Linked DNA regions of Skermanella sp. TT6. The protein of the gene in region 1 interacts with the protein of each later gene in a pairwise test. Links are inferred from orthologs where the notes say so. Each region holds a gene or a part of one and is shown in the gene's direction. Other genes may lie near its edges. The genes, in order: gyrB and gyrA.

Region 1 (9,041 bases):
CGGCCGCAAGTTCGGCGGCCGCGACCACACCACCGTGATGCACGCCGTCCGCAAGGTGGAGGAGCTGAGGACCTCCGACCAGAGCTTCGCCGAGGACGTCGAGCTGCTGCGCCGCATGCTGGAGGGCTGAGCGGCCCTGGCGACCGTTCCGGCATGCCGCTTCAGGCCGGCGGATCGCGTTCGGAATCCGTTAGCTTTTCGCATGCGTGTGCTATAGTCGCCGCCCGCTTCGCGGTATCCGACGGGGTGCGCGCGGCAGCGGCCACACCTGTCGGAACCGGCTAAAGCCCCTCGAGACCAGCGGATCAGCATGAAAATCACGATCGAACGCGCCGCCCTCCTCCGCTCCCTCGGGCATGTTCAAAGCGTGGTGGAACGCCGGAACACGATCCCCATCCTGTCCAACGTCATGCTGAAGGCCGAGAACGGCGAACTGGCCCTGACCGCGACCGACATGGACCTGGAGATCGTCGAATCCGTCCCCGCCGACATCGCCCAGCCGGGATCGACCACGGCGCCGGCCCACACCCTGTACGACATCGTCCGCAAGCTGCCCGACGGCAGCCAGGTGGAGCTGGACAGCTACGGCGACAACGGGCTGCTGACGCTTCGGTCGGGCCGCTCCAACTTCAAGCTGGGCTGCCTGCCGGTCGAGGACTTCCCCCAGATGTCCGGCGGCGACATGGCGCACCGCTTCAGCCTCGCCGCGTCGGACCTGCGGAACTTGGTGGACCGCACCCGCTTCGCGATCTCCACGGAGGAGACCCGCTACTATCTCAACGGCATCTACCTGCACGCCACCAAGTCGCGCGCCGGCGAGGCGGAGATGCCGGTGCTGCGCGCGGTCGCGACCGACGGCCACCGGCTGGCCCGGGTCGAGATCCCGCTGCCCGACGGGGCGGCCGGCATTCCCGGCGTGATCGTGCCGCGCAAGACCGTGCTGGAGATCCGCAAGCTGATCGACGAGGCGGCCGACCGGATCGAGGTCAGCCTGTCCGAGACCAAGGTCCGCTTCGGCTTCGACGCCGTGACGGTGACCTCGAAGCTGATCGACGGCACCTTCCCCGACTACGAGCGGGTGATCCCGACCGGAAACGACAAGGTGCTGGAGGTGGACAGCCGGGTCTTCGCCAGCGCGGTGGACCGGGTCGCGACCATCTCGACCGAGAAGAGCCGGGCGGTCAAGCTGAGCATCGACCGGGGCAACCTGACCCTGTCGGCGACCAGCCCCGAGGCCGGCAGCGCCACCGAGGAGCTGGAGGTCAGTTATGACAGCTCCCCCCTCGAAATCGGTTTCAACTCTCGCTATCTATTGGACATCACTCAGCAGATCGAGGGTGAGGGCGCCCGGTTCACCATGGCCGACGCCGCGTCGCCCACGATCGTCCGGGATGTGGCCGACAGTTCGGCCCTGTATGTTCTGATGCCGATGCGCGTTTGACGCGCGGCCGTGCGGGAAGCGCGGCCCTCGCGGCGTGGCCGGGCAGGGGTCCGGGCGCCGCCGCGGGTATGGCCGGAGTTCCGATGCCGCCAGTTGCGATGCCGCCAGCCCCGATAGCCCTCCGCGATGCGCCAGCCCCCCGGCTGGCGGTCACCCGCCTGACCCTGACGCAGTTCCGCTGCTACGACGGCGCGCGTCTCGACGCCGACGCGCGCCCCGTCGTGCTGACGGGGCCGAACGGCGCCGGCAAGACCAACCTGCTGGAAGCCGTCAGCTTCCTGTCGCCCGGCCGCGGCCTGCGCCGCGCCCGCCTGGCCGACGTGGAGCGGATCGGCGCGCCGGAAGGCAGCGGCTGGGCGGTCGCGGCGCGGGTCGCGACCCCGTTCGGCCCGGTCGACATCGGCACCGGCCGCGACGGCGCCGCCGACGGGCAGTCGGAGCGCCGCCTCGTCCGGATCGACGGCCACCCCGTGCGCGGCCAGGTGGCTCTCGCCGAGCATGTGGCGCTGACCTGGCTGACGCCCCAGATGGACCGGCTGTTCGTCGAGGGGGCGAGCGGCCGGCGCCGTTTCCTGGACCGGCTCGTGTTCGGCTTCGACCCGGCCCATGCCGGGCGGCTCAGCCGCTACGAGCACGCGCTGCGCGAACGGAGCCGGCTGCTGCGCGACGGGCGCGGCGACGACTCCTGGCTGTCCGCGCTGGAGGACGAGATGGCGACCTCCGGCGTCGCGGTCGCCGCCGCCCGGCGCGACATGGTGGCGCGGCTCCAGCAGGCGTGCGAGCAGGCGACCGGCCCGTTCCCCCGCGCCGACCTCTCGGTTTCCGGCACGGTGGAGGACTGGCTGGCCGACCAGCCGGCGCTGGCGGCCGAGGACGCGCTGCGCCGCCGGCTCTCCGAGTCCCGCCGCCACGACGGTTCCGGGAGCGCGGGGGAGGGCGGCACCGCGGGTCCCCACCGCAGCGACCTCGCGGTCCGCCACCGCGGCAAGGACATGCCGGCCGAGTTCTGCTCGACCGGCGAGCAGAAGGCCCTGCTGATCGCCATCGTCCTGGCCAACGCCCGGCTGATGGCGGCCGAGCGCGGCCAGCCGCCCCTGATGCTGCTGGACGAGGTGGCGGCCCACCTGGACGCCGACCGGCGCAGCGCCCTGTTCGCAGAGATCCTGGACCTCGGCGCCCAGGCCTGGCTGACCGGCACCGACGCCGGCATCTTCGCCGAGCTGGGCGACCGGGCCGGCTTCTTCCGCGTGGAGGACGCCCATGTGCATCCGGCCTAGCGGGAAGCCGCCGCAATTCTCCGCCGTGGGGATTAATCCCCCGGCATGTACCCCGAAACTCTGATAGTATCGACCGATGGCACAGGAAGCTTTCAAGACACCCGACTCCGCTCCGCAGGAATACGGCGCCCACTCCATCAAGGTGTTGAAGGGGTTGGACGCGGTGCGGAAGCGCCCTGGCATGTATATCGGCGACACCGATGACGGCTCGGGCCTCCACCACATGGTCTACGAGGTGGTGGACAACGCCATCGACGAGTCGCTGGCGGGATATTGCGACAAGGTCGAGGTGGTGCTCAACGCCGACGGATCGGTCACGGTCCGCGACAACGGCCGCGGCATCCCCGTGGACATGCACGAGGAGGAAGGCGTCTCGGCGGCGGAGGTCATCATGACCCAGCTCCATGCCGGCGGAAAGTTCGACCAGAACTCCTACAAGGTCTCCGGCGGCCTGCACGGCGTCGGCGTGTCGGTGGTCAACGCCCTGTCCGAGCTGCTGACGCTGCGCATCTGGCGCGCCGGCCGGATCTGGGAGATGGATTTCCGCCACGGCGACCGGGTCGAGCCGCTGAAGGACTCGGGCGAGGCGCCGCTCGTCGGCGGCAAGCCGCTGACCGGCACCGAGGTGACCTTCCTGCCGTCCAAGGCCACCTTCACCAAGACCGACTTCGACTTCGGCACGCTGGAGCACCGGCTGCGCGAGCTGGCCTTCCTCAATTCCGGCGTCTATCTCCAGCTCACCGACGCCCGCGGGGTCGAGCCCAAGGTCGTCGACCTCCATTACGAGGGCGGGCTGGAAGCCTTCGTGCAGTACCTGGACCGCTCCAAGGCGGCGCTGCACAAGCCGGCGATCGCCCTGTCCGCCGTCCGCCCCAGCGAGCTGGGCGGAGAGATCACGGTCGAGGCGGCGCTCCAGTGGAACGACAGCTATCACGAGACGATGCTGTGCTTCACCAACAACATCCCGCAGCGTGACGGCGGCACCCACCTGGCCGGCTTCCGGGCGGCGCTGACCCGCACGCTGAACAACTACGCCACGGAATCCGGCATCGCCAAGAAGGAGAAGGTCAACCTGACCGGCGACGACATGCGCGAGGGCCTGACCTGCGTGCTGTCGGTCAAGGTGCCGGATCCCAAGTTCTCCAGCCAGACCAAGGACAAGCTGGTCTCGTCCGAGGTCCGGCCCGTGGTCGAGTCGGCCATATCGGAGGCGCTCGCCACCTGGTTCGAGGAGCACCCGAACGAGGCCAAGCGGATCACCGCCAAGGTGGTGGAGGCCGCCGCCGCCCGCGAGGCCGCCCGCAAGGCGCGCGAGCTGACCCGGCGCAAGGGCGCGCTGGACATCACCTCGCTGCCGGGCAAGCTGGCCGACTGCCAGGAGCGCGACCCGGCGCTGTCCGAACTGTTCATCGTCGAGGGCGACTCGGCGGGCGGCTCGGCCAAGCAGGGCCGCTCGCGCCAGTACCAGGCGATCCTGCCGCTCCGCGGCAAGATCCTGAACGTGGAGCGGGCGCGCTTCGACAAGATGCTCTCCTCGGCGGAGATCGGTACGCTGATCGCGGCGCTGGGCACCGGCATCGGCCGGGAGGAGTTCGACGTCGCCAAGACGCGCTACCACAAGATCATCATCATGACCGACGCCGATGTGGACGGCTCCCACATCCGCACGCTGCTGCTGACCTTCTTCTACCGCCAGATGCCGCAGGTGATCGAGCAGGGCTACCTGTACATCGCCCAGCCGCCGCTCTACCGGATCAAGCGCGGCAACTCGCGCGAGCGGTACCTGAAGGACGACAAGGCGCTGGAGGATTACCTGACCGACGAGGGCATCGACGACGTGATCTTCAGTCCCTCGTCCGACGGCGTGATGGTTGTCGGCGAGCGCCTGAAGGCCCTGGTGGAGCAGGCCCGCGCCGCGCGCGGACCGATGGAGACCGTGACCCGCAAGGCCGGCAGCCTGCGCGTGGTCGAGCAGGCCGCCATCGCCGGCGCCTACGACCTGGCGATCCTCAACGACCCCGAGCGCGCCGGCGCGCTGGCAACGGAGATCGCGACGCGCCTCAACGCCCTGTCCGACAGCGACGGCATGACCGGCGGCGGCTGGCAGGGCGGCGCCAACCAGGATGCCCTGGTGATCTCCCGCACCCGGCGCGGCGTGACCCACCGCCACGTCCTGGACCGCGACCTCCTGAAAAGCGTCGAGGCCCGCACCCTCAACACCATGGCCGCCTCGCTCAAGGCCAACTACGCCGGCATCGGCCGCCTGACCCACAAGGACAAGGAACTCCGCCCGATCACCGGCCCCCTGGCCCTGCTCGACGCGATCATGGAACTGGGCCGCCATGGCGTGACCATCCAGCGCTACAAGGGCCTGGGCGAGATGAACCCCGAGCAGCTCTGGGAAACCACCCTGGACCCGACCAAGCGCTCCCTGCTCCAGGTCAAGGTCAACCACGCCGACGAGGCCGAGGAGGTCTTCAGCACCCTGATGGGCGACATCGTGGAGCCCCGGCGGGAATTCATCCAGGACAACGCGCTGAAGGTGGCGAACCTGGACGTTTGAGGTTTGTGTTGTCTGTTTTCCGGGCCGGATCTTGATGCGGATCAAGGTCCGCGGCTGAACATCGCGTACACTCGGGACGAGGCTGCGGAAAGCCCGAATTCCGGAGACGCTGGCGAGACCTTCGAGGATGCGAAACGGTATCGGCAAGATCGCGAGGACCGTGGTGGCGTGCCTGCTCCTGCTGGCGCTGCCCGGGGCCGCGTTCGTGTCGGACGCCGCGCTCGCCCATCACCTCCGGCACGGCTGCGACCATGTCGCCGACCAATCCGCCGGACCGGAAGGCCATCTCGCCGGACCCGCGACAACCCTCGCGTCCGGTATGGACGGGGGTGACTGCGCCGGCAGGGGAGATGCCGGCCTCAAATGCCGCATCGGCCTCCAGTGCATGACGGTGACCGGCGGTCTTCCCGCTTCCTTCGTCCTGCCGCTGATCGGCCCGCCCGCCGGGTCGGAGCTGCCGCCGGCCGCCGCATTGCTGGATGGCATAGATCCGGCTCCCGTCCTTCATCCTCCCAGACCGCTCGCCTGATCGGCCCGGAACGCCGGCTTGCCCGGCGGCGGGAGTCGAACCCGGCTTGCCCGTCGCTCCGCCGTCCCTTCGCGCCCCGTCGCGGAGACGGCATGGATCTCCAGGAGGAAATGATGAAGACCTTTACCCGCATGACTCTCCCCGCCTTCGTTCTGCTGGCCTCGGCGGCCCTCGCCCAGGCCCAGCCGCAACCCCGGCCCCCGGGGGATGACCACCAAGCCCACCATCCCGCCGGCCAGACCGCGCAGGCGCAGCCCGCCCCCGATCCGGCGCCGCAGCCGGGCGCCGGCATGGGAATGCCGGGCATGGGCGGCCAGCGGATGCCGATGCAGGGCATGTCCATGGGCGGCCATCAGGGCGGCATGATGGGCCAAGGCGGCATGATGACGGGCTGCCCGATGATGCGCTCCGGCCAGGGCGGCAGTTCCGCAGGCATGCCCATGATGCAGGGGATGGGCCAGGGCGGCATGGGCCAGGGCGGCATGGGTGGCGGCATGGGCATGCCCTTCGAGCATGTCGAGGGCCGCGTCGCCTTCCTGAAGGCCGAGATCGGCATCACCGACGCGCAGCAGAATGTCTGGAACGACTTCGCCGACGCGATGCGCCGGAACGCGGAGACCCATCGGACCATGCACCGGCAGATGATGAGCCTGGAAGCCGCCGCCTCTTCGGATTGGCAGGAGCGTCTCGGGCGGCGCGCCCGGATCATGACGGCCCGCGCCGAGGCGATGAGCGCGCTGAACGCCGCCGCCGGCCCCCTGTTCGCCGCCCTGTCCGAGGATCAGCGGGAAAAGGCCGAGAGGTTGCTTTCCGGCCCCATGGGCATGATGTGAGTGGGGCGGTTCCCGCCGCCTGGAACCGATCCGCCGAAAACCCTCGGGGGCGCCCGCATGCGGTGCGGGCGCCCCGCTCCGGGAGGTATCATGAAGACCAGCAAGACCCTGCTCGCCGCCCTGACCGGCGCCCTCGCGATCGGTGCCGCCGCCTTCGCCCCCGTCATGCCCGCCCATGCCGACCCGGCCGCCGCCGGCCAGGAGGTGGAAGTCTGGAAATCCCCCAGCTGCGGCTGCTGCGGCGGCTGGGTGAAGCACATGCAGGCAGCCGGCTTCACCGTGAAGGTCCACGACATCGAGGACGTCCAGCCGGTCAAGACGGCCAGCGGCGTCCCCGACGCGCTCGGCTCCTGCCACACCGCAAAGGTCGGCGGCTACGTGGTCGAGGGACATGTCCCGGCGACGGACGTCCTGCGCCTGCTCGCGGAGAAGCCGAAGGCGACGGGGCTGTCCGCACCCGGAATGCCGGCGGACGCGCCCGGCATGGATATGGGCACCGGCCAGCCCTACGACGTGATCCTGTTCGACGCCGGCGGCGGCGCCAAGGTCTACGCGCGGCACTGATCCCGGCCCGGCGGGCCGGCGATGACGCACAAGGAAACGGAGGACCGGCATGGCCGATCCGCATCCCGCAGGCAATCATCACGGCCATCACCACGGCCATTCCCATCCGGACCGGGGCAAGCCGACGGCGAAGGACCCCGTCTGCGGCATGGCCGTGGATCCGGCCACATCCCGGCACCGCGCCGAGCATGGCGGGCGGACCCTGCATTTCTGCTCCTCCGCCTGCCATGACAGGTTCGTCGCCGATCCCGACCGCTACCTGAACGCCGCGGGCGCGCCGCCGGAGCCAGCCGGGCAAGGCGCCCTCTACACCTGCCCGATGCATCCGGAGATCCGCCAGGAAGGCCCCGGCACCTGTCCCATCTGCGGCATGGCGCTGGAGCCGGTCGCGGGCGGCGCGGAGGACGGGTCGAACCCCGAACTCGCCGACATGACCCGGCGTTTCCGCATCGGCGCCGTCCTGACCGTCCCCCTGTTCATCCTGGAGATGGCGGCGCACCTCCCCGGCATGGGGCTCCATGGTATCCTGCCGCCCCGCGTCTCCCTGTGGATCCAGTTCCTGCTGGCCACGCCGGTCGTCCTTTGGGCCGGGTGGCCGCTGCTCGAACGCGGCTGGCGGTCCTTCGTCACCCGCCGCCTCAACATGTTCTCGCTGATCGCGCTCGGCGTGGGCGCCGCCTACCTGTTCAGCCTCGTCGCCACCTTCCTGCCGGGCCTCTTCCCGGCCGGGTTCCGCGGCGCCGAGGGCTTGGTCGCGGTCTATTACGAGGCGGCGGCCGTCATCACCGTCCTGGTGCTGCTGGGGCAGGTGCTGGAACTCCGCGCGCGGGAACGGACCGGCGGCGCCATCAAGGCCCTGCTGAACCTGGCGCCCAAGACGGCGCGGCGCATCCGCGACGGCGGCGAGGACGAGGAGGTTCCGCTCGACCGGGTGCGGGTCGGCGACCGCCTGCGGGTCAGGCCCGGCGAGAGCGTCCCGGTGGACGGGACCGTCCTCGACGGGCGCGGCGCCGTGGACGAATCCATGGTGACCGGCGAGTCGATGCCGGTGGAGAAGGAGCCGGGGGCGAAGGTCATCGGCGGCACCCTCAACCAGACCGGCGCGCTGGTCGTGCGGGCGGACGGGGTCGGTTCCGACACGATGCTGTCCCGCATCGTCGCCATGGTCGCGGAGGCCCAGCGCAGCCGGGCTCCCATCCAGCGGCTCGCCGACATCGTGTCCGCCTGGTTCGTGCCCTCCGTGATCGTCGTGGCCGTGCTGGCCTTCGCCGCCTGGATGGCCTGGGGGCCGTCCCCCGCCTTCGCCCACGCCCTCATCGCCGCCGTCTCGGTCCTGATCATCGCCTGTCCCTGCGCCCTGGGGCTGGCGACGCCGATGTCCATCATGGTCGGGGTCGGCAAGGGAGCGGGCGCGGGCGTGCTGATCAAGAACGCGGAGGCGCTGGAGCGGTTCGAGAAGGTGGACACGCTGGTCGTGGACAAGACCGGCACGCTGACCGAGGGCCGGCCCCGCGTCGTCGCCGTCGTCCCGGCGCCGGGCTTCGACGAGGCGACGGTCCTGTCGCTGGCCGCCGGGCTGGAACGGTCGAGCGAGCACCCGCTGGCGGCGGCCATCGTCTCCGCCGCCCGGGACCGCGGGCTGGACCCCCTCGACGTGACCGGCTTCGGGTCGGTGACCGGCAAGGGCGTGGCCGGGCATGTCGGCGGGCGCGCGGTCTCCCTGGGCAACGCCGCCATGATGCGGGACCAGGGCGTCGATCCGGGCGACCTGGAGAGCCGCGCCGACGCGCTTCGGCGCGACGGCGCGACGGCGCTGTTCGCGTCGATCGACGGC
Region 2 (9,164 bases), 2.6 Mb from region 1 along the record:
ATATCGCGCCCGCGGGCGGAAACGATGCCGGAGGTCACCGTGCCGCCGAGCCCGAACGGATTGCCGATCGCGATGACCCAGTCGCCGACGCGCGCGGTGTCGCTGTCGCCGAACTCCAGGTAGGCCAGCGGCTTGCCGGCATCGACCTTCAGCAGCGCCAGGTCGGTCTTGGGATCGCGCCCGACCAGCTTGGCGTCCAGCCTGGAGCCGTCATGCAGGGTCACGCTGATCTCGTCGGCGCCATCGATCACGTGGTTGTTGGTCACCACGTAGCCGGCGGCGTCGATGATGAAGCCGGAACCCTGGGCCTGCTGGCGCTCGGCACGGGGGCGGGCGCCCCGCTGCTGCTCCTGGAACTGGCGGAAGAACTCCTCGAAGGGCGAGCCGGGCGGGAACTCCGGCATTCCCGGCATGCCGCGCTGCTCGGGAGCCGCGTTGCCGCCCTGTACGGTCGAGACGTTGACCACGGCGGGCATGACCCGGTCGACAAGGTCGGCGAAGCTGCCCGGCAGTTCCTGCGACACGGCCGGCACCGTGACCGGCGCGGCCGCGGCGGCGCTCGGAACCACGGCGGCGGCACCGGACAGGATCGTCGTGCCCAGAAGGAAGGCGGCGGTCGCCCGGCGGAAACGCGACGCGAGGGCAGGGGCGGCGGAGAGGGGACGGGCGGGGGAGCGGGTAACCGGAAGATGCGGGACCATTCAAGGCTCCTGGCTGAACGAATCGGAAGCCGCCGCGGGGCGGCATTGATGGCGTTCTAGCGGGTCGAGCCTTACCGCCTCCTTGCCGCAACATTAAATCGCCGAAAGGTTACTCGGCGGCGCGGCGCCCTGGAGGCCGGGCGCGTGGTCAGTCCAGCACCTCGCGCAGGGCGTCCATCAGCGCGTGGTTCTCCTCCTCGGTGCCGATCGTGATCCTCATGCAGTCCGGCAGGCCGTAGTGGCCCAGCGATTTCACCAGGATGCCATGGTCCAGCAGGTGCTGGGACAGGGTCGGAACGCTCATGGTCGGGTCCGGCGGGATCCGGACCAGGATGAAATTGCAGACGCTGGGATAGACCCGGACCCCGATCGCCCGCAGCTCGTGCGACAGCCACGCGCTCCAGGAGTCGTTGTGGGCGAGCGTCGCCTCCTCGTGCTCCAGGTCGCCGAGCGCGGCGGCGGCGGCGGCCTGCGCGGGCAGCCCGACATTGTAGAGCGGCCTGACCCGGTCCAGCGTCTCGATGATGGCCGGAGGCCCGTAGGCCCAGCCGATCCGCAGGCCGGCCAGCCCGTGGAGCTTGGAGAAGGTTCGGACCATCAGCACGTTGTCGTGGTCGCTCACCAGGTCGAAGCCGGGATCGTAGTTGTTGCGGCGGACATAGTCCGCGTAGGCGCTGTCGAGCACAAGCAGGGTGTGCGCCGGCAGCTCCGCCCGCAGCCGCTGGACCTGCTCCGCCGGGACATAGGATCCGGTCGGGTTGTTGGGATTGGCCAGGAACACGATCTTGGTCCGGTCGCCGGCCAGTTCGGCAAGCGCCTCAACGTCCACCGCGAGGTCGCGCTCGGCGGCGATCACGGGCGTCGCGCCGGTCATCCGGGCGGCCTTGATGAACCCATGGTAGCCGTACTGGTGGAACAGGACCTCGTCACCCGGCCCGGCATAGGCCTCCGTGACGATCTGGATCATCTCGTCCGACCCGTTGGAGCAGGTGACGTGATCCGGTTCGATGTCGTAGCGGCGGGCGATCGCCATGCGCAGGGCGGTGTGCTCGCCGTCCGGGTAGCGGTGCAGGTTCTGGGCGGCCTGCCGGTAGGCGGTGATCGACCTGGGGCTCGGTCCCAGGGCGTTGTGGCTGAGCGACAGGTCGATGAGGGGACGCCCGCCGTTCGGAAGGCGGATCATCGGCTTGTGCGGGGCTATCTGGCCGATGCCCACCCTCGGTGTCAGCCGTTCCATCGGCAACCGTCTCCCTGCTTCGCGCTCCCGCCCCGTACGGCGGGAGTCATGGCCTCAAATCATCATACAAATCGAAACCGAAGGAACATTCCAGTGACCGGATGGCGCAGGGAACTTCAAAGCACCTGCCCGGAGCGGCGCGCGGCGGGGAGCGGCCTTGCCTGGTCGTCGACGAAACCGCCGGCATGCAGGCGGTTCAGGATACGGTCGAAATGGGCCGGGGTCGCCGGCCGGTCGTAGCCTTCCATCCAGTTCTGCTCCAGGAAGGCCAGCATGGCGGGCTGCCCCAGCTCGGCCTCCCACAGGATGCCCAGCAGCGACGTCAGCGTCTCCTCGTCCTGGCGCTCCTCCTCGGACAAGGCCGTGACCGCGTCGGCCTCGGCGACACGCCCGGTCTCCGGCCCGGCGCCGAGGCCGAAGTCGAAGAGCGGGCGCCGCTCCGGGGCGCAGAGCTGCCAATGGGCGATCTCATGGATCACCACCGACGGCTCGCTCCGGGTCCGGATCCGCTGCCCGTCCCAGCTGAAAGCCTCTGCGGGCTCTTCGTCCAGGGTTTCGATCCCCAGGGATGCGGCCAGCGTCACGGCCTGGGCCCGCTGCTCCGCAGGGTCCCCGAGTCTCCCGTCGGCCGGGATCGAGGACGCGATCCGCCGGAACGCCGCGAGCGCCAGCGGCCGGCCGGCCAAGCCCTGCTCGAAGCGGTCGATGACCGCGGGGAGGTCGGAAGTATCGATGGGTGTCAATATCATAATGTTGCTTGGAGTCAGCCTTTCGCGGTCCGCCGCCGGAGTCCGGCGGCGGACCGCACCATAGCATCCGGTGGCGTCCCGTCACCCGCCGAAAAGTCGCACGGGGATCGCCGCAGGGCGGACTCACGAAAATTTAGGAAAGTCTGCTTTAATCCTGCGCGATGGTCCGCCGCCGCGTGCCGCCACGCGGACCCGATAACTCAACTCCAGGTGTCTTCTCATGTCCTATGGCAACGAACTCAGCGCCTCTGATAACGCCGGCACCTTGAGCCGCCAGGAACTGTCCGCCTCCCTGCAGGAAATCAGCCGGGAACTGGAAGGTCTGCGCAGCGAGATCGAGAAGGTCGGAACCGTCGCCCAGCAGATCGACGCGATCGCCAAGCAGACCAACCTGCTGGCGCTCAACGCGACGATCGAGGCGGCCCGTGCCGGCGAAGCCGGGAAGGGATTCGCGGTCGTGGCGGGCGAGGTGAAGAACCTGTCCGGCCAGACCGCCGCGGCGACCGCGGAAATCTCCTCGGTGCTGCAAAGCCTGACGAAGCGGACCCAGCATCTGGGCCAACTCGTCGAGAAGGCGATCAGCTCGGTCTAATCGCCGCTGCCGGCGGCCCCTTTCCGGCTCATGGGCGCGGGAGGGGGCCGCCGGTCATCGATGGAGCCCGGATGCCGGGGTTCAGAAGAACAGGCTGTACAGCCCGTACCCCGCGGCGATCACGATCCCCCACGAGGCGAGGGCTGCGGCGAGGATTGTCGCCACGCGGCGGCGGGGCGACCAGTCGGCGTCCTCGGTCCCTTCCAGCGTTCCCGGATAGGGTTGGGTCTCAGGCTCTACTTTGCGGTACAGGGCAGCCTGCTTCACGGTCAATCCTCGCCAGACCAGTATGATGCTTCGACACATTAGGCGCCCCAATGCCTAAAGTATCGTAAATGGTAGTGAGCCGCTAACTACCCCTCAGGTACTAGATATATGGCAATAAACCTGTCGGGCGAGACATAGTTCCAAAGGCGGCCTAAACAGGCGCGGTATTTTCCATTTCTGACATTGGGATCACCGGGAAGTCGCGAATTACCGGCCAAGCTTCGGGCGCCAGAACGTAAAGCACCGTGCCTGTCGGCACGATGTTCGTGGAAGCGATCGGAACCTTCGCGAAGTTCGATGTCGGCCGAGGCCGACCGTCGTCGTCCGGGAGCCTTATCGAGGCCGCGTGACAACGGCTTGATGTCGGGGCCGGGGACCCCTGCGGCGGCTACGGAAGGGAGCGGCCCGGCTCCCGCCGGCTCCTCTCCCCTTTCCGTCATTCCCGTGCCGTCCCCGATGGCGGAAAACCGGGCTCAAGCCCTGGTGGGCGGCTGAACGTCCGGCGGCGGGTCCTGCATCGGGGGAATTTCCGGAGTCGGTTCGACCTCGGGCGGCACTTCCGCCGGCGGGGTGTTCGGCTGATCGGGATCCACTCCCGGAGGGCCGGTAAGTTCGAAGCGCGTCATCCTGATCTCCTTGCTGTGTCCGGGTACTTTTCATCAACCTTCAGGCGCATGAAAAGTCCCGGACCCGCAACGGATTTCCGTCGTGAAGCCTGTTCAGGCGACCCTTACTTGGCGCTGTCCTGGACGGCTTCGCCGGCGCGCTCGGTGTCGCGCCCGAAACCCTCGATCGTGTTGCAGGCTCCAAGCAGGGTGACCAACGCCAGGGCGCCGGCAGCCATCATGAACGGACGGGCCTTGCGATCCGGACGGTTGAGCTTCGTCATTTTCGTCGTCTCCGAAGTTGATTGGTAGTCGACAAGGGAACACCGTGTTTCGGCGGATGTTCCATGCGGCGCAACGGCGTCGTCATGGATCAAGCGGGTAGGCCTTTCGGAGCCAATGCCGCGACGGCGACGTGCAGTGGAGCCGCAACCCCGCCATGTCCGCGGGAATCTTGACAGGATCCGCAGGGTGCCGCTTTTGTGGGCACCACTTCGGCTGGAGACTCGATCATAATCACCACGGAGCACGAAGGCGGGACCCGCCCGGTCGCCCTGCGCCATCACATCACCGAGTTGCTCAGGCTGGCGGTGCCGGTGATCGTCGCACGGGCCGGGCTGATGGTCATGTCGGCGGTCGACATCCTGATCGTGGGCCGCTACGGCTCCCAGGAACTGGCCTATCTGGGGCTGGGCACCCTGCCGGCACAGATGCTGGTGACCGCCGGCATCGGGCTCCTGCTGGGCACCCTGATCCTGACCTCCCACTCGGTCGGAGCGGAGAAGCCGGAGGAATGCGGGCCGATCTGGCGGCGTTCCTTGCCCTACGCCTTCCTGCTCGGGATGGGCGCCGCCCTGCTCAGCCTGGGCGGCGAGAGCTTCTTCAGGCTGACCGGGCAGGACGCCGACGTGGCGAAGGGCGGCGCCGGCGTGTTCTTCGTGCTGGCGGCCGGCATCCCCGCGGCCATGCTCTACACCACGTCGGCCTTCTTCCTGGAAGGGCTGAGGCGGCCGGTGCCGGGCATGATCGCCATGATCGCCGCCAATCTCCTCAACGTGCCGCTCAACCTGATCCTGGTTTGGGGCGCCTGGGGCATCCCGGCGCTCGGCGCGGAGGGGTCGGCCTGGGCGACCACCGGGGTGCGCTGGATGCTGGCGCTGTCGATGATGGCCTATGTCTGGTATCTGCCGGACCGGGACCGCTACGGCATCCGCCGGACTGTCACCCGCTGGTGGAGCGGTGCCGCGCACCAGCGGCGGCTGGGTTATGCCGCCGGGATCAGCTTGGCCCTCGAGAGCAGCGCCTTCTCCATCCTGGGCCTGTTCGCCGGGATGGTCGGGCCGCTCGACCTGGGCGCCTACACGATCCTGCTGAACCTGGTCGCCCTGTCCTTCATGACCGCCGTCGGGCTGGCCACCGCCACCGGCGTGCGGGTCGGAGTCGCCTATGGCCGGCGCGACCGGCGCGAGATCATGGTGGCGGGATGGACCGGGCTGGGCGTCACGACCGTGATCCTGGCCGTTTTCGCGGTGTTGTTCGCGCTGCTGCCCGGAACCATAGGCGGCCTTTTCACGGCCGATCCCGAAATGTTGGCCCTGACCGTTCCGCTGGTGGCCTTCAGTGCGCTGATCCTGATCGTGGACGGCGGGCAGGTGGTCATGGCGAGCGCGCTGCGCGGCCAGAGCGACGCCTGGATCCCGACGGTCCTGCATTTCTTCTCCTACTACGGCATCATGATCCCGCTGGGCGCCGCCCTGGCGCTGTGGGCCGGCCGGGGCGTCACCGGTCTGCTGGAGGGAATCCTGATCGCCAGCGTCTTCTCGGTGAGCGTGCTGTCGATCCGGTTCCACCTGTTGTCGCGGGCATGACGGCGGGATATGCGGCGCACGGCCGATGCGCTATGGTCCGACTCGGCAGGGTGTTCGTCCGGCTTCCGGCCAAGGTGTAACGCGTTGTTAGCGTCTGCAAAAACTGGTACACCCACCTTATATATGCCGGGTGTCCAAATCGCCGGGCGGTGCCCGGTGATCTTGCCTGCAGTCATCGTTTAACCTGAACCTGAGTTCGATTTTTGACCGCCAATCTCACACCTCCGCCTTCCGACATTTCGCCGGTCACCATCGAAGAGGAGATGCGGCGCAGCTATCTCGATTACGCCATGAGCGTGATCGTCAGCCGCGCGCTTCCCGACGTGCGCGACGGTCTGAAACCGGTGCATCGCCGAATCCTGTTCGCGATGAAGGAAGGCGGTTACGACAGCAACAAGCCCTACAAGAAGTCCGCCCGTATCGTCGGCGACGTGATGGGTAAGTATCACCCGCACGGCGACAGCGCGATCTACGATGCCATGGTCCGCATGGCCCAGGACTTCTCGATGCGCCTGCCGCTGATCGACGGGCAGGGAAATTTCGGATCGATGGACGGCGACCCGCCCGCGGCCATGCGCTACACCGAGGCGCGGCTCGCGAAGGCGGCGGAAAGCCTGCTCGACGACATCGACAAGGATACGGTCGACTTCCACCCCAACTACGACGAATCTTCGGCCGAACCTGACGTCCTTCCCGCGCGTTTCCCGAACCTGCTGGTCAACGGCGCCGGCGGCATCGCGGTCGGCATGGCGACCAACATTCCTCCCCATAACCTGGGCGAGGTCATCGACGCCTGCTGCGCCTATATCGACGACAACGACGTCACCATCGAAGAGCTGATGGAGCATGTGCCGGGCCCGGATTTCCCGACCGGCGCCCAGGTGATGGGCAAGACCGGCATCCGGCAGGCCTACCACACCGGCCGGGGCTCGATCGTGATGCGCGGCAAGACCGAGATCGAGGAGATCCGAAAGGACCGCTGGGCCATCGTGATCAACGAGGTGCCCTATCAGGTCAACAAGGCCCGCATGATGGAGCGGATCGCCGAGGTCGTCCACGACAAGACGATCGAGGGGATCTCCGACCTGCGCGACGAGTCGGACCGCGACGGCGTGCGCGTCGTGATCGAACTGAAGCGCGACGCCGTCGCCGACGTGGTGCTGAACCAGCTCTACCGCTACACGCCGCTGCAAACCTCGTTCGGAGTCAATGCGCTGGCGCTCAACGGCGGCCGGCCGGTGACGATGACCCTCAAGGACATCATCTCCGCCTTCGTCGCCTTCCGCGAGCAGGTCATCACCCGCCGGACCGAGTTCGAGCTGGGCAAGGCGCGGGAGAAGGCCCATACCCTGGTCGGCCTCGCGGTCGCGGTCGCAAACCTGGACGAGATGATAGCGCTGATCCGGCGGGCGCCCGATGCCGGCGTCGCGCGCGAGGAGATGGTGGCCCGCGAGTGGCCGGCCGGCGACGTCGCGCCGCTGATCGCCCTGATCGACGAGCCGGGCAGGGCGGTCAGCCCGCAGGGCACCTACCGCCTGTCGGAGGCCCAGGCCCGCGCTATCCTCGAACTGCGGCTGAATCGCCTGACCGGCCTGGAGCGGGACAAGATCGGCGCCGACCTGCGCGAGGTCACGGACCGGATCGCGTACTATCTCGAGGTCCTGGCGTCCCGCACGCTGCTGCTGGAGATCCTGCGGACCGAACTGCTGGAGATGAAGGAGCGGTTCGGCACTCCCCGCCGGACCACCCTGATGGAGCTGGAGTTCGAATCCGACATAGAGGACCTGATCCAGCGCGAGGACATGGTCGTCACGGTCAGCCACTCCGGCTACATCAAGCGGGTCCCGGTCTCGACCTACAGGGCGCAGAAGCGGGGCGGCAAGGGCCGCTCGGGCATGAGCATGAAGGCGGAGGATACGGTCCACGACCTGTTCGTCGCCAACACCCACACGCCCATGCTGTTCTTCTCCTCGCGCGGCATGGTCTACAAGCTGAAGGTCTGGCGCCTGCCGCTCGGCACGCCGCAGGCGCGCGGCAAGGCGCTGATCAACCTGCTGCCGCTGGTCGACGGCGAGACGATCTCCACCGTCATGCCCATGCCGGAGGACGAGGCGACCTGGGGCGACCTGTGCGTCTTCTTCGCCACCAGCAAGGGCAACGTCCGCCGCAACAAGCTGTCGGACTTCACCAACATCCGTGCCAACGGCCTGATCGCGATGAAGCTGGAGGAAGAGGGCGAGCGGCTGATCGCGGTGCGGACCGGTACCGTGGATCAGGACGTGCTGCTGGCGACGCGCGGCGGCAAGTGCATCCGGTTCCAGGTCGACGACATCCGGATCTTCAGCGGCCGGACCTCCACGGGTGTCCGCGGCATCCGGCTGGCCGACGGCGACGAGGTGATCGGCATGTCGATGCTGAACCATGTCGATGCCGACGCGGACGAGCGCGCCGCCTATCTGCGTCAGGCCAACGCCGAGCGCCGGGCGGCCGGCGAGGAGGCGTCGAGCGACGAGGCGCCCGATCCCGACGCGGAGGTCTCGACGAACATCGCCCTGTCGCCGGAGCGCTACGAGGAGATGCGGCGCAAGGAGGAGTTCATCCTCGCCGTCTCCGAGCGCGGATTCGGCAAGCGCACCTCCTCCTATGAGTACCGGGTCACCGGACGGGGCGGTCAGGGCATCTGGAATATCGAGATGAACGAGCGCAATGGTCCGGTCGTCGCCGCTTTCCCCGTCACGGATGACCATCAGGTCATGTTGGTGACCGATGGAGGGCAGATGATCCGGATGCCGATCCACGACGTCCGGATCGCGGGCCGCAAGACCCAGGGCGTTACCCTGTTCAGGGTAGCGCAGGGAGAGCGTGTCGTCTCGGTCGCGTGGCTGACCGAGGAGGCGGAAGCGGAGACCGCCGTGAACGGGGGCGACGATGCGTCGCCCGAGTGATCGGCAGAGAAACGATCGGTGCAGGGGGCGGCAGGTTGAAGGGCGCCCGGACGTGAAGGGAAGAAGCGGCAGATGAGCAAACGGATCGGCGTCTATCCCGGGACATTCGACCCGGTCACCAACGGCCATATGGACATCATCCAGCGCGCTTCCCGCGTCTTGGACCACCTGATCGTGGGCGTCGCCCGCAACGCGGGGAA

What was found.
Region 2: the proteins of gyrB (region 1) and gyrA interact in binary tests that used the Escherichia coli proteins (3 or more experiments, as listed by UniProt). The link is inferred for Skermanella sp. TT6 from one-to-one orthologs.

What each region holds. Positions count from the first base shown.
Region 1 is NZ_CP067420.1:1,299-10,339, forward strand. The notes cover bases 2,406-5,537. They hold gyrB (DNA topoisomerase (ATP-hydrolyzing) subunit B), read left to right. Parts: upstream 2,406-2,794; coding sequence 2,795-5,281; downstream 5,282-5,537. Other genes in these bases: recF (DNA replication/repair protein RecF), read left to right, coding at 2,406-2,718; IGS68_RS00025 (hypothetical protein), read left to right, coding at 5,409-5,537. In the rest of the region: chromosomal replication initiator protein DnaA, read left to right, coding at 1-130; dnaN (DNA polymerase III subunit beta), read left to right, coding at 311-1,441; more of recF, read left to right, coding at 1,525-2,405; more of IGS68_RS00025, read left to right, coding at 5,538-5,810; IGS68_RS00030 (Spy/CpxP family protein refolding chaperone), read left to right, coding at 5,921-6,643; IGS68_RS00035 (DUF411 domain-containing protein), read left to right, coding at 6,734-7,207; IGS68_RS00040 (heavy metal translocating P-type ATPase), read left to right, coding at 7,257-9,041. UniProt on the Escherichia coli protein: DNA gyrase negatively supercoils closed circular double-stranded DNA in an ATP-dependent manner to maintain chromosomes in an underwound state.
Region 2 is NZ_CP067420.1:2,626,452-2,635,615, forward strand. Bases 5,910-9,164 are described here. They hold gyrA (DNA gyrase subunit A), read left to right. Parts: upstream 5,910-6,282; coding sequence 6,283-8,964; downstream 8,965-9,164. Other genes in these bases: IGS68_RS12380 (MATE family efflux transporter), read left to right, coding at 5,910-6,019; coaD (pantetheine-phosphate adenylyltransferase), read left to right, coding at 9,037-9,164. Outside these bases: IGS68_RS12350 (DegQ family serine endoprotease), read right to left, coding at 1-701; hisC (histidinol-phosphate transaminase), read right to left, coding at 850-1,938; IGS68_RS12360 (hypothetical protein), read right to left, coding at 2,055-2,687; IGS68_RS36180 (methyl-accepting chemotaxis protein), read left to right, coding at 2,908-3,279; IGS68_RS12370 (hypothetical protein), read right to left, coding at 3,361-3,546; IGS68_RS12375 (entericidin A/B family lipoprotein), read right to left, coding at 4,277-4,435; more of IGS68_RS12380, read left to right, coding at 4,634-5,909. UniProt on the Escherichia coli protein: A type II topoisomerase that negatively supercoils closed circular double-stranded (ds) DNA in an ATP-dependent manner to maintain chromosomes in an underwound state.